Linked DNA regions of Herpetosiphon gulosus. The protein of the gene in region 1 binds, or shares a complex with, the protein of each later gene. Links are inferred from orthologs where the notes say so. Each region holds a gene or a part of one and is shown on either strand. Other genes may lie near its edges.

The links. The genes of interacting proteins can lie anywhere in the genome.
Region 2: the proteins of accB (region 1) and accD are in contact, whole or in part, in a solved structure (PDB 8UXZ), measured with the Escherichia coli proteins. The link is inferred for Herpetosiphon gulosus from one-to-one orthologs.

What each region holds. Positions count from the first base shown.
Region 1 is NZ_BAABRU010000018.1:51,117-56,244, forward strand. What follows is about bases 1-2,704. They hold accB (acetyl-CoA carboxylase biotin carboxyl carrier protein), read right to left. Parts: upstream 1,735-2,704; coding sequence 1,267-1,734; downstream 1-1,266. Other genes in these bases: xseA (exodeoxyribonuclease VII large subunit), read right to left, coding at 1-1,052; efp (elongation factor P), read right to left, coding at 1,833-2,390; ABEB26_RS20910 (M24 family metallopeptidase), read right to left, coding at 2,424-2,704. Outside these bases: more of ABEB26_RS20910, read right to left, coding at 2,705-3,509; ABEB26_RS20915 (class I SAM-dependent methyltransferase), read right to left, coding at 3,650-4,357; ABEB26_RS20920 (SDR family NAD(P)-dependent oxidoreductase), read right to left, coding at 4,547-5,128. UniProt on the Escherichia coli protein: This protein is a component of the acetyl coenzyme A carboxylase complex; first, biotin carboxylase catalyzes the carboxylation of the carrier protein and then the transcarboxylase transfers the carboxyl group to form malonyl-CoA.
Region 2 is NZ_BAABRU010000001.1:325,922-333,748, forward strand. Bases 2,533-5,511 are described here. They hold accD (acetyl-CoA carboxylase, carboxyltransferase subunit beta), read right to left. Parts: upstream 4,481-5,511; coding sequence 3,584-4,480; downstream 2,533-3,583. Other genes in these bases: ABEB26_RS01455 (hydroxymethylglutaryl-CoA reductase, degradative), read left to right, coding at 2,533-2,646; ABEB26_RS01460 (acetyl-CoA carboxylase carboxyltransferase subunit alpha), read right to left, coding at 2,726-3,562; ABEB26_RS01470 (hypothetical protein), read right to left, coding at 4,541-4,906; ABEB26_RS01475 (GNAT family N-acetyltransferase), read left to right, coding at 5,324-5,511. In the rest of the region: ABEB26_RS01450 (hypothetical protein), read left to right, coding at 1-946; more of ABEB26_RS01455, read left to right, coding at 1,321-2,532; more of ABEB26_RS01475, read left to right, coding at 5,512-6,100; ABEB26_RS01480 (lysophospholipid acyltransferase family protein), read left to right, coding at 6,108-7,034; ABEB26_RS01485 (ATP-binding protein), read right to left, coding at 7,031-7,827.

The DNA of each region.
Region 1 (5,128 bases):
CCTCGCGCTAATGTTCGTTCGGGATTGAGTGCCACCAAACTGCGCTCGGCAACTTGAACTTTTAAGCGAGCCATTTCGAGCATGCGCTGGATCGCTCGCTGCAACTGTTGTTGTTGGGCGGTAACCTGCTCACGCGCTTGATGCAGCCGCATTTGAGGGTTGTGCCGTAAAAGCTGTTGTTGCTGTTGGCCTAATTCGCTGCGCAGCAATTGCAAACGCCCTTGAAACAAGCCATGCAACAGCCCAACGTGGCTGATCAATTCATCACGCAACGTTGCCAAATCGGGAGTGACCAATTCGGCGGCAGCTGAAGGCGTTGGCGCACGCAAATCGGCAACAAAATCAACAATTGTTGTATCGGTTTCGTGGCCAACTCCGGTGACGACTGGTACTGGCGAGGCAAAAATCGCCCGCGCTACAATCTCTTCGTTAAATGCCCAAAGATCTTCAATCGAGCCACCACCACGGGCCACGATAATCACATCTGGCTCAAAATCGAATAGCTCATACAAGGCCTCAACAATCGAAGGCGCGGCATCTTCGCCCTGCACAAGAGCAGGAGCGACAATCACTTCGGCCAAAGGAAAACGGCGGCGCAGCACATTCAACATATCCTGCAAGGCCGCCCCAGTGGGTGAGGTGACAATACCGATGCGTTGAGGAAATAGTGGTAATGGCCGTTTGCGTTCGGTTAAGCCCTCAGCTTCTAATTGGGCTTTGAGTCGTTCATATTGGGCTTGCAACAGGCCTTCGCCAGCAGGTGTAATAAAATCGATGTATAGTTGCAAGCGCCCATTATAGAGTTCAACTTTGCCATGACCTAAAATCGCCATGCCATCTTGGGGCAAGTAGCTCAAACGCAAGGCTGTAGAACGCCAAATCACCGCATCAATGCGGGCATCGGCTTCTTTGAGGGTCAAATACCAATGGCCTGATGAATGGCGTTTGCAGTTAGAAACCTCACCATAAACCCAAATATCACTCACCACTGGGTCGCTAGTGAGCACTGCATTAATATAGCCACATAATTCACTGACTGAAAGTTGTTCCATGGCTTGACCTGCTTATTGAGGATAGTAGCACAATTGTACGAGGATTTAACCAAAAAAACAATCGACAATTATTTAGCGGATTGAGTATGTTCCCTCACCCCCATGAAGATTGGAACTCCCCTCGCCCGCCGCAGTGGGAGAGGGGTTGGGGGTGAGGGCATGGAGATGATCCTTAAAACCAACCCTTGTAGGTCGGTTGATGAGGGAGCCAAACTTAATCAAGCGGCACGATTGAAATTAGCACTTGACCATATTCAACAGGCTGACTATTTTCAACGTGAATCGCGGCTACCCGCCCATGAATTTCGCTCTCGATTTCGTTCATCATCTTCATGGCTTCGACGATGCCAATCACATCGCCTGGATGAACCTCATCGCCAACTTTGACGTAGGCTGGGTCTTTGGGTGATGGCGAAGCATAGAAGGTTCCTACCATTGGCGATGTAATTGGTTGACCAATGGGAGCGGCAGGTGTTTCGGCAAGGTTGACAGCAACTGGCGCAGCCGCTACACCACTGGTTACAACCACGGGGGCCGCCACCGCATAGGGCGTGCGCTTGACATGAATTTTGGCATCGCCACGCTCAAGGCTTAGCTCAGTAATATCAGTTTGGGTGATTAACCGCAGCAACTCACGCACATCCTCGGTGAGTAAATTCTGTTCGGGTGTTTGCTCACTCATGGGCTAGCATCCTCAACTACACTGGAAAATGGCGACGGCGCAGGGATTCTTGCCCAGCGCCGTGATGATCAGCTTTAAACTAATGGGCCAAACCCCACTTAGATCCGAGTAATGTACTTACCGTTGGTGGTATCAACCCGAATCCGTTCGCCAACCGCGACGAATGAAGGCACTTGAACCACCAAGCCTGTATCGGTGGTTGCAGGCTTGCCGCCACCTGAAGCGGTATCGCCTTTGTAGTTTGGCTCGGTTTCAACCACGACCATCTCAACTGAAGGTGGCAACGAAATATCCAGCACTTCATCTTCGTAGGTCAAAACGTCGAAGGTTTCGTTTTCGCGAATGTACAACAACGCATCTTCGAGCAAATCCACGCTAACCGGGAATTGATCGTAGGTTTCGGTGTTCATCACATAGATGTAATTATCTTCGCGATAGAGATATTGCACGTTACGGGTTGACAAGCGGGCAACTTCGAAGCGTTCGCCAGCCATAAACGTTTTAACCGTTGTAGCACTGGTGCGGACATTGCGTAAGGTCAGGCGCAAGAATGCCGTGCCACGACCTTGCTTGACGTGGTTGGCTTCCATCACGCGGAACAATTCACCATCAATAATGAGGGTTAGACCTTTGCGTACTTCACCTGTTGAGACCATGATACAAGAACTCCCTTTGGGTTGTAATAAATTTTAGGCTTGCTCGATCACAATAATCGGGTCAAGTGGCGATTGTGTAAGAGTTTCAACGCCATTGGCGTTGAGCAAAACCAAGTTTTCGAGCCGCACGCCGCCCCAATCGGGCAGATAAATGCCTGGCTCAATGCTAAAAATTGAGCCAACTGGCAGCAGATCGTTATGCACACGACTGAGCCGTGGCTCTTCATGAATTTGTAGGCCAACCCCGTGGCCTGTGCCATGGCTGAAATATTCGCCATAGCCTGAGGCTTCGATCACATTGCGAGCCAAGGCATCGGCTTCTTTGCCAGTGGTGTTGGCGCTGATACCGTTGGTTGCATCGGCAAGGGCGTGGCGCACAATGCCATAAATTTCATCAAATTTGGCATCGGGCTGGCCTAAAACCAATGTGCGCGTCATATCGCCATGATAGCCAGCATAGAGCGCCCCAAAATCGACCACAATCGGCTGGCCTTGGCCCAGCGGGGCGTTGCCAGCGTGATAATGGGGCAAAGCGCTATTCAAGCCAGCACCCACAATAATCTCAAAGGCTAAACCATCGCCGCCATGCTCAACAATCGCCTTGTGCAATTCCCAGGCAACTTCGCGTTCGAGCATGCTTGGGCGCAACATCGGCTTGACTGCGGCTAAGGCTTGGTCGGTAATGTTAATTGCTTGGCGCAAGGCCGCAACTTCTTCACTGCTTTTGATCGCGCGGAGTTGCTCGGTCAATGCCCCAATGGCAACCAAGGTTACATCAGCAGGCAAGGCTTGGCGTAAGGCATTGTAATCGGCAACGCTGAGGGTTGCTGGCTCAAAGCCCAAGCGCGTGATCGGTGCAATATGGCGGCCAACACAGCTATACAAGCTTTCATCAAGCGTGCGGGTGATCGTTTCAAATTGGCTGGCCTCTTGGGCTGCTTGCACGGTATAACGGCCATCGCTGATTAATAATGCCCGTTGAGCATCAATAATCAACAAGCCTGCCGAGCCAGTAAACCCGCTCAAATAGCGTCGATTTTGGCTATTAGCGACCAACAATCCATCGATTTGGGCTGCTTCAAAAAGCATCCGCAACGCTGCGAGCCGTTCTTGAGACACCGCGCACCAGCCTTTCAGCACACTACAAGCCCGCTTGGGGTTGCCAACGGGCTTTGTGTAGTATATATGCCATCAAAGATGCTTGTCAAACGTTTTTATTGTAAAGCTGGTGTTCAGCCTATGCTTGTTTGATCCTCGGGCTATTTTACCCCGCCAAACGCAGCAAAGCAGCTATTTTTATGCAAAATATCGATCTTTTGGAAGCCAACGTTGCGCAAAATGTCAATTTGCCAGAGCAATGGGCGCGGCGAATCTTCGATTTCGATATACTCAAATACTTGGTCGCGGTAAGCCTCATCGCGGAAATCACTGAGATATTGGCCATAGCGTTGCCACATCAAGTTATGGACGGCCTCACTGGAATGTTCCACTAGATCGAAAATCCACAGCGAGCCGCCTGGCCGCAAGGCTGCATAACATTGGGCAAAGACCGCCTGCCATTCAGCATCGTCGCGTAGGTGGTGAAATACCGCCGCTGCCACAATAATATCAACCTGCTCATTGCCCAATTCAAGCTGGCGTACATCGCCTTGCAGTGCAGTAACCGTGCCTGTTGTGGCCGCCCCGACCCGTTGTTGCGCTCGCTCAAGCATTGGCAAACTCAAATCGATCAGGGTCACATCAAGGTTAGGTAATTCTTGCAAGATTCGTAGGCTATAGTTGCCAGCGCCGCAGCCAATATCCAACATATGACGAGCATTAGGAGTGGTGGCAGCGGCAGCTTGGGCAACTAAAGTCATTGCTAACGGGGCATCGACGGTCGCTGATTGACCAGTTTCCAAATTGGAAAAACGCTCAACATCAGCATCGAAGCGGGCACGAATCGTTTCAACGGTTGATTTGGTCATGGGAAATATCCTCAAACACAAACGAACTTCAATCGCGCTATTTTAGCAGGCTTGAGGAATTTTGTACTGATCAATATAGGATAAATTTAGTGCGCTTTTGGCTGGTTGAGTTTTTGGTGTTTCCAATCCCTGCCCCCCAACAACCGAACCCCGATCCCTCGCTGCGTGATTTCGCTGCTCAATCAATCCTTAATCGATGGTGGTCATTTTGATTGGTAATGCTGGGGCGGGCTTGCCGCGTACACGCCGAATTACTTCTTTGAGTGCTCCCAGCAGCAAACGTGGTGGCGAAAGCAGGCTGATTGTCAAGCCATTGCGGCCATCGGTGGCCTTCGATGCCAGCCAAACCGCTTTCTGGGCAGGCACACTGGGCGGATTGCCCCACATGCGCAAGATCGTGCTGAGCGCTTCAAGTTTGGCCTCGTAGCCCGCCATCACTTGCACGTCAGTCAGCATATCGGTGGTCATCAAGCCTGGGTTAAAGCCCAAAACTTCGATGGCTTGGTTGCGATGTTCTTTGGCGAGGGCCAAGGTAAAATTGCGTACCCAGCTTTTGCTAGCACCATAGGCGGTTTGAAACGGCACAGGCCCAGTATCGCCCCGCCCAAACAGATTGATCAATTTGCCATGACCTTGTTGTTGAAAATGTTTGAGCGCAGTAATTGAGCCGTGGTATGTGCCAAAAATATTCGTGTCGATCACGCGCCGATAATCGCGAGGATGAATTGCCACAGTCGCACCATAAGGCCCAGCCACGCCAGCATTGTTGAT
Region 2 (7,827 bases), on another replicon or contig:
AACCGCCGCCGCTGAGCCAATCATCTTAGAAACCCAATGTTTTGATGTGCCTGGAATTGTCGAATGTTTGGACGACGATTTCTTGAGCTATTGGCGCAATAACGGGGGCTTGCCAGTGTTCGGCTATCCGATTACTGAAGCTGCTGACCAATATAACGTTGATAGCGATGGTTTTTATTGGACCCAATGGCTCGAACGCAATCGTTTTGAATTGCACCCCGAAAATGCTGGCACGCCCTACGAAGTGTTATTGGGCTTATTGGGCAAAGAACGCCTAAGCCAACTTGGTCGCGAGATCGAGCCACGCGAAGCTGGCCCAGTTGAAGGGTGTTTATGGTTTGAACAAACTGGCCATAATGTTTGTAATCAAGCAGGCAATTTGGGTTTCAAGAGCTATTGGCAATCGCATGGTTTGAAAATTGAGGGCTTAGATACCTATGCCCGTTCATTGCAATTATTTGGTTTGCCCTTAACCAGTGCCCAAACTGAAACCAATGCCAATGGCGATACCGTGGTTACCCAATGGTTTGAACGTGCCCGCCTCGAATGGCATCCAAACAATCCTGATGAATTTAAGGTGCTTTTGGGCTTGCTCGGCAAAGAAATTCTGGATGATGTCAGCGAACCACTGCCACCAGCCGAACAATGTGCCCAAACTCCCGATCCAGTGTCGGCGAATATTCGGCCCACCAAATGCCCCCAAGTTGGCACGGTTGTTTTCTTCGATTTCTATGGCTTCCAGCCAAACGAAGAAGTTATTTTGTGGGTCGTTGATCCTGCGGGCGAAGTTTATAAATTCGATGACGGCGATAGAATTGGAGCCAGTGGCTCGATTGAGAACGCTGAATGGCCAACGGCTGGTTCAGAAACGGGCTTGTGGCTGATCTCGCTGGAAGGCAAGAGCAGCAAGCACATTGCTGATGTGTATTTTACTGTAATGCCCTAACTCAACTGTTTCTATCATGGCCCCACAGCTTCCTAAATGCTGTGGGGCTTTTTGTGGTTTAGGGGTAGTACCAAGGTAGTCTAGCGCTAGAGGCATATTCCTGTTAGGCTATCGGCCATTGGTGTATGGCAATTGTTGGTTTGCTCAAGCATTGCTCTCCACATCGCTCCTACTTGAGTACTATTAATGGCTTGTTAATCGGTTAACCATCCTACGGCTTGAGATCTGCGTAGAAACTGGCAGCGGTAGCTAAATCGACAGCGGAATGAGAGGTTTTGGCAGCTTTTTCGCTAGGTTTGGCATGCGTCACATGCTACACTTCAGCCGTCTACAACATGCCGATCCATTTTTGGCGACAGAGGAGCTTCGTTCTTATGAAAGCAAAAAATAGCCGTTTACAAGGATTCTACCAACTTTCGCCGCTCGATCGTTTGCAAGCCGTGGGGGCTTTCGATGGCTTGAATAACGATGATTTGCGAGCGTTACATGGCGCTGGCAGTTTAACCATCGAACGCGCCGATAAAATGATTGAAAATGTAGTTGGAACCTATAGCTTACCCTTAGGGATTGCCACCAACTTTCAAATTAATGGCAAAGATACTTTGATTCCGATGGTTGTTGAAGAACCATCAATCGTGGCTGGGGCTTCGTTTGCCGCGAAATTGGCTCGCGAAGGTGGCGGTTTTACCACCAGTAGCACCGAATCGTTGATGATTGGTCAAATTCAACTCGTTCATATTGCCGATCACGCCGCTGCTAGCGAGATTATTCTGCGCAATAAAGCTGATTTGTTGGCAATTGCCAATCGCCAAAGCACCTCGTTGGTGGCCTTGGGCGGCGGTGCCAAAGATGTTGAAGTGCATTCGTTCCCTGCTAGCCCGATGGGGCCGATGTTGGTGGTGCACTTAATCGTTGATTGTTTGGATGCGATGGGTGCCAACGCGATCAACGCTATGGCTGAGGCAGTGGCCCCACGACTTGAAGCATTAACTGGTGGTCGTGCCTACTTGCGGATTCTCTCGAACTTGAGCGATCGGCGTTTGGCGACGGCCCGTTGTGTTATTCCAGCCCGCGCTTTAGATCGATCAGATTTGCGGGGTGAGGATGTGATCGAGGGGATTTTATGGGCCTATGCCTTTGCTGCCGTTGATCCCTATCGCGCGGCCACCCACAATAAAGGTATTTTGAACGGGATCGATCCGGTGTTGCTGGCAACAGGTCAAGATTGGCGGGCAATTGAATCGGGGGCGCATGCCTACGCTGCTCGTGATGGCCGCTATACCTCGTTGACCACTTGGGAACAGGATGCTGAAGGCAATTTGGTTGGCACATTGACCATGCCATTAGCAGTTGGAATTGTGGGTGGCGCAGTTAAGGTGCATCCAACGGCGGCGGCGGCTTTGAAGTTGTTGAATGTTAGTTCAGCCCGCGAATTGGCTGAAGTCTGTGTCTGTGCTGGTTTGGCCTCAAACTTAGCGGCGATGCGAGCTTTGGCAACCGAAGGCATTCAACGTGGCCATATGAGCTTGCATGCACGCCAAATTGCCATGAGTGCGGGTGCAGCACCCGCCTTGGTCGAAGAAGTTGCTGAGCGTTTGATTGCTGAACGTTGCATCAAGCCAGCTCGTGCTGCCGAAATTGTGCGCGAAATGCACGATATGTTTGCATTGCAACGGATTGAGGTTGGGGTTCCCTGCTAAATAAACCTGCTCCTTAAGCCAAAAGGCCAGCACCTCGTAGACAAGGTGCTGGCCAAATTGTTTAACCTTACAAGTGTTTTTAACCTTCAACCAGCGTAGTTTGGGCTTGGCGAAAGCGTCCAATTGCCCGATACTTGGCATAACGTTGTTCAAGCAATTGATCGATTGTTAGCTCGCTCAGGGCCGTAATTTGCTCACGCAGTGCGCTAGCAACTGCTTGCAAAATCACTGGTACATCCATATGCGCCCCACCCTCTGGCTCGGGAATAATGGTATCGGCAATGCCAAAACTGTGGAGATCTTGGGCCGTGATTTTCATGGCTTTGGCCGCTTCCGAGGCTTTGCTCGAATCGCGCCAGAGAATTGCGGCGCTGGCTTCGGGCGAGGCCACCGAATAAACAGCATGTTCAAGCATCAACAAACGGTCAGCAACCCCGATCGCCAAAGCACCCCCAGAGCCGCCTTCGCCGATCACGGTCGCAATAATTGGCACTGGCAAATCGGCCATGACCAATAAATTACGGGCGATGGCTTCGGCTTGACCACGTTCTTCGGCGGCCATGCTTGGGTGAGCGCCAGCAGTATCAATTAACGTCAAAATCGGCATGTTGAATTTTTTGGCATGCTCCATCACCCGCAGAGCCTTGCGATAGCCTTCGGGGTGCGGTGAGCCGAAATTACGGCGAACATTCTCTTTGGTGTCGCTGCCCTTTTGATGGCCGATGATCGCCACACTGCGGCCATCGATTTTGCTTATACCACAGACCAGCGCCTGATCATCGCCATGATGACGATCACCACGGAGTTCAAAAAAATCTTCACACAGCACCCGAATATAATCAAGGGTGCGTGGGCGTTGGGGATTACGGGCGATTTGCACCTTATCCCAAGGCAATAACTCAGTTAACGTTGTCACGTTTTGACCTCTGCGTGGGGCTTATTGGTGGCCCGCTACGACATGTTCGCGATGATCAGCCGATGATGTGGGGCGTTGATACAGGCGTAACAAACGCCCGATGGTTGCCCGCATGTCCGAGCGTGGCACAACTGCATCGATCATGCCATGTTCAAGGAAAAATTCTGCGGTTTGGAAGTTTGGTGGCAATTTTTGGCGAATCGTTTGCTCGATCACCCGTCGCCCTGCAAAGCCAATATTCGCGCCAGGCTCGGCCAAAATAATATCGGCAACCGAGGCATACGAGGCTGAAACCCCGCCATAGCAAGGGTCAACCAAGAGCGAAATATGCGGCTGGCGCACCCGAGCCAAACGGGTGAGTGCAACCGAAACTTTGGCCATTTGCATCAGGGCAAAAATGCCTTCGTGCATGCGAGCGCCGCCTGAAGCGTTGATCGTTAGCACAGGCACGCCACGATCGGCAGCTCGTTCGACAGCACGCGTCACTTTTTCGCCAAAGACGCTGCCCATCGAACCGCCCATAAATTCAAAGTTACAGGCTGCGATTTCAAATGGCAAGCCTTCGATGCTGGCGCTACCGCTCATCACAACATCGTTGGTGCCAGTGCGTTCGCTGGTGGCAGCTAATTTGGCTTCGTAGTTATCTTTGGGGCTAACAAAGCCCAAAATGTCGATCCCTTGCAGATCGGCATCATATTCGACGAATGAATCAGGATCAGCCAAGACTTCGATCCATTCGCGTGAGCTAATCCGTGAGTGATAGCTACATTTTGGACAGACTTTTAAGGCATCATTGAATTGTTTTTGATAGGTCAATTCGCCACAATTGGCGCATTTGGCCCAAACATTATCTGGTATTTGTTGCTCACGCCGCGAAGACGTGAAGGGTAACGGCGCACGCCGAAAAAAATCTTTCAAGTCGGAACCTCCACGGTCATTTTTGAGCCGTATTGGGATTATAGCATAGCACGCAGTGCGTCATAGACGGCTATTTTTGAACCATTTCAGCTTTTCCCATGGCGCTAAAAAGATCCCAACAGTTAGCCCTAATGGGCCTAATGGTAAATAAAGGCCCCATAGTACTCGAATAACCTGATGATTCCAGCCAACAATCTGCTTGACCAGCACGGGGTTTTGCGATTCAAAAAAACATGTTTCAGGACTATGACGGCCACCAGCGCTATAGCGACTGCCCTCAAAATGCTGGGCTTGGGCATAGACTTGGCAAATCCGCTCGAAATAATAATATTTCATCAAGAGTGCTGGCCCAATAAGTAGACTTAGGAATAGCCCAATAAACAAGCCCAACCGTACAATAACTGTGCGTTGCTGTCGATAGCGCATCGCTTTTCCTTTCTTGAAAGTTTAGCTAACAGACGGAGCATGATTTATGACGTTAAGCGTCCCTCACCCCGACCCCTCGCCCACTGCGGCGGGCGAGGGGCGTTCCACCCGTCATGATTGTATATTTCCCCCTCGCCTCGCTGGGCGGGAGAGGGGGCTAGGGGGTGAGGGCATGCAAATAGATGGTGCATCCCACCCAATCATTGTTCACAACCTACCCTGGAAATGTTAGGGGGTGAGGGCATATACATGATTGCTAGATCAATGCACTATTACAGACGGCGCATGGTTGGGCGATCTTACTTGGGCCAAAACTTTACTTAATTTAACATAACTGTTAACAATTCAATCGCAATTGATTAAACCAAGCAGCCTAGGCTAGCCCTGTGACCCATCATCACCAGAGGAGCCAACGCTATGACGCTTGCAACGATCAGCAGCACGACCCCACGTTTAACGGTTAAGTGTGCCACGACGAGCGCCGAAATTGAGCAAGCCCTGCGCTTGCGCTATCGCGTTTTTGTTGAAGAAGCCAATAACTCGCGACTTTGGAACGACCATGGGCTTGAATATGATGTGTTTGATCAATGGTGCGACCATCTCTTAGTCATCGACCAAAATTGTGATCAGGTGGTTGGCACCTATCGTTTGTTGCCTGGTGAGCGGGCCTTGGCGCATCAAGGTTTTTATTCGCAAACCGAATTTGATCTTTCAAAATTTAGCCATTTAGCCAATGCCTTGGAGCTTGGGCGCAGTTGTATCGCCGCCGATTATCGCGGCACTCGCGCCATTCAAATGCTTTGGGGCGGAATTGCCAACTACCTCGCTGAGCGCCCGCATAGCCATTTGATTGGCTGTGCCAGCATGAACCACGATGAATTGCCTGATGTGAGTGCCTTATATAGCATGCTGCGCCAGCATAACGTGATTACTGATCGCTATCATGTGCAGCCTTTAGCCAGCCATCGCCTGGCCGATTTGCGCTGTTTGCCGATGACCTGTAGCGAGCGCGAAATGGTGCGGCGCTTGCCACCATTAATTAAAGGCTATCGCTGGATGGGTGCAGAACTAGCGGGCGAGCCAGCTTATGATCCCTTATTCCATACCACCGATTTTTTTGTGGTATTTGAAACCAGCCAAATGACTAAGCGCTATCAACGTCATTTTGCCAGTTCGTATCAAGCGACAGCCTGAGGTGGTTATGTATCAATTGCTGGCGCATTTGACTGCCCACCCCCAACGTTTGGCACGAGTACGGCGTTTTGGTGGTTGGTTGCCACAACAACTGATTATTGCCTTGACATGGCCATTAGCCTTGGGTTTGTATTGGGGCGTGCCGCGTTTGCGTCGCCATTTGCAGCGCAACTTGGTGTATGTGCTGATCGATGGCGCGTGGCTGTGGCGCACGGGAATTTGTATGCGCTATCTGCAACATCTGCTGTTATTGCTGTATGAAGTGATGATCGGGATTGATCGCTTGGCGACTGAGCAGGTGGTGCTTGAAGGCACTGAGCATATTGAAGCTGCTTTAGCCCAAGGGCGCGGCGTGATTCTCTATACGCCACATCAAGGCAATTTCTTCTATAGCTATTGGCGTTTGGCCCAACACTACAATTGTTTGACGGTTGGTACGGCGGGCAGCCCTGAATTGCGGCCACTCTACGAGCATTTCAATCGATTGGGCTGTGCTGGTTTTGATTATGATGCAACCTCGCCACGTGAGTTAATTCGGGGTTTGCGCCAGCATCTCAAAGCTAATGGAGTAGTCTTTTTGCTGGGCGATTTTTGGCGACCGAATTTTCCTGAGGCCAGCTTTTTTGGCTTGCAATCGCGGACACCCCAAGGTGCGGCAACTTTTGCATTAGAAGATAATGTGCCGATTGTGCCGTGTTACAGTGTGCGTGAAGGGAAACGCCATCGCCTCATTTGCGAAGAGGCCATCCATTTGGGGCGAAGTTTTAGCCGTCAACAACGCCGCGAGGCCACCGACGAACTCAATGAGTGGATGGCCTCAGTGATTAGCGATAATCCTAGTCAATGGCTGTATTGGTTCAATTGCCAAGAGCGTTGGGAAGGTCACGACTTGCGTTTGCAAGAGCAAAGCGTCGGCCAAGTGCTGCATGCCTAGCGCAAAATATAGTAGGTCGCACGTTTTTGGCCGATCTTCAAAATCAAGCCCCGATCAACCAAATCTGAGAGATCGCGCCGAATCGTTTCGGGCGAAACATCGGGGCTGAGGTCTTGGAGATCGCGGTTGGTAATTCGGCGATTTTCAGTTAAAAACACCAAGGCTCCGATTTGGCGTTCGTTCAAGCCCAAGGCTTCCCATTTGGCAGTGTCAATGGTGGAATTACTGGCGACATTCATGCCTTTGTTGCGCAGGGTTACCAAAAATCCTGCGGCAGTTTCGCGGAATTCGGGTGGCGGCAAGCCCGCATCGGCCATTTGGCGCTGCATGCGGTCGATGCCATAGCCGAGCCGTTCGATCAAGCCCAAATCGGCCAGCACTTGCACCAACGTTTCGTTGCGGCTAAACCGCTCAGCAGCGATATTATCGATCGTGACGTGGCCTGGCAAGCGGCCTGGGCTATAGACTTCCAGCCGATCAACAAACATGGCAATGCGAATGCCCTCGCCACGCACGGTGTAATCGCGGTGGGCCACAGCATTAACCAAGGCTTCGCGCACAGCGGCTGGTGGATATTCGGTCCAATCTTCGCGTTCGAGGCCAACCATGCGTGAGCCACGCCGCATATGTTCGCCCAGCCAAAGCTCGGCCCGCCGCACTTGGTCGGGCAACGTTGTGCGAATATCGACCCGCTCAAATTCATCGCTCATCTCGTTGCCAGTGTAACGCACCAAAGTCAATTCACATTGGGGATAATCGCGCTCAGTGGTGATGCTGAATAGCAACATCCCTG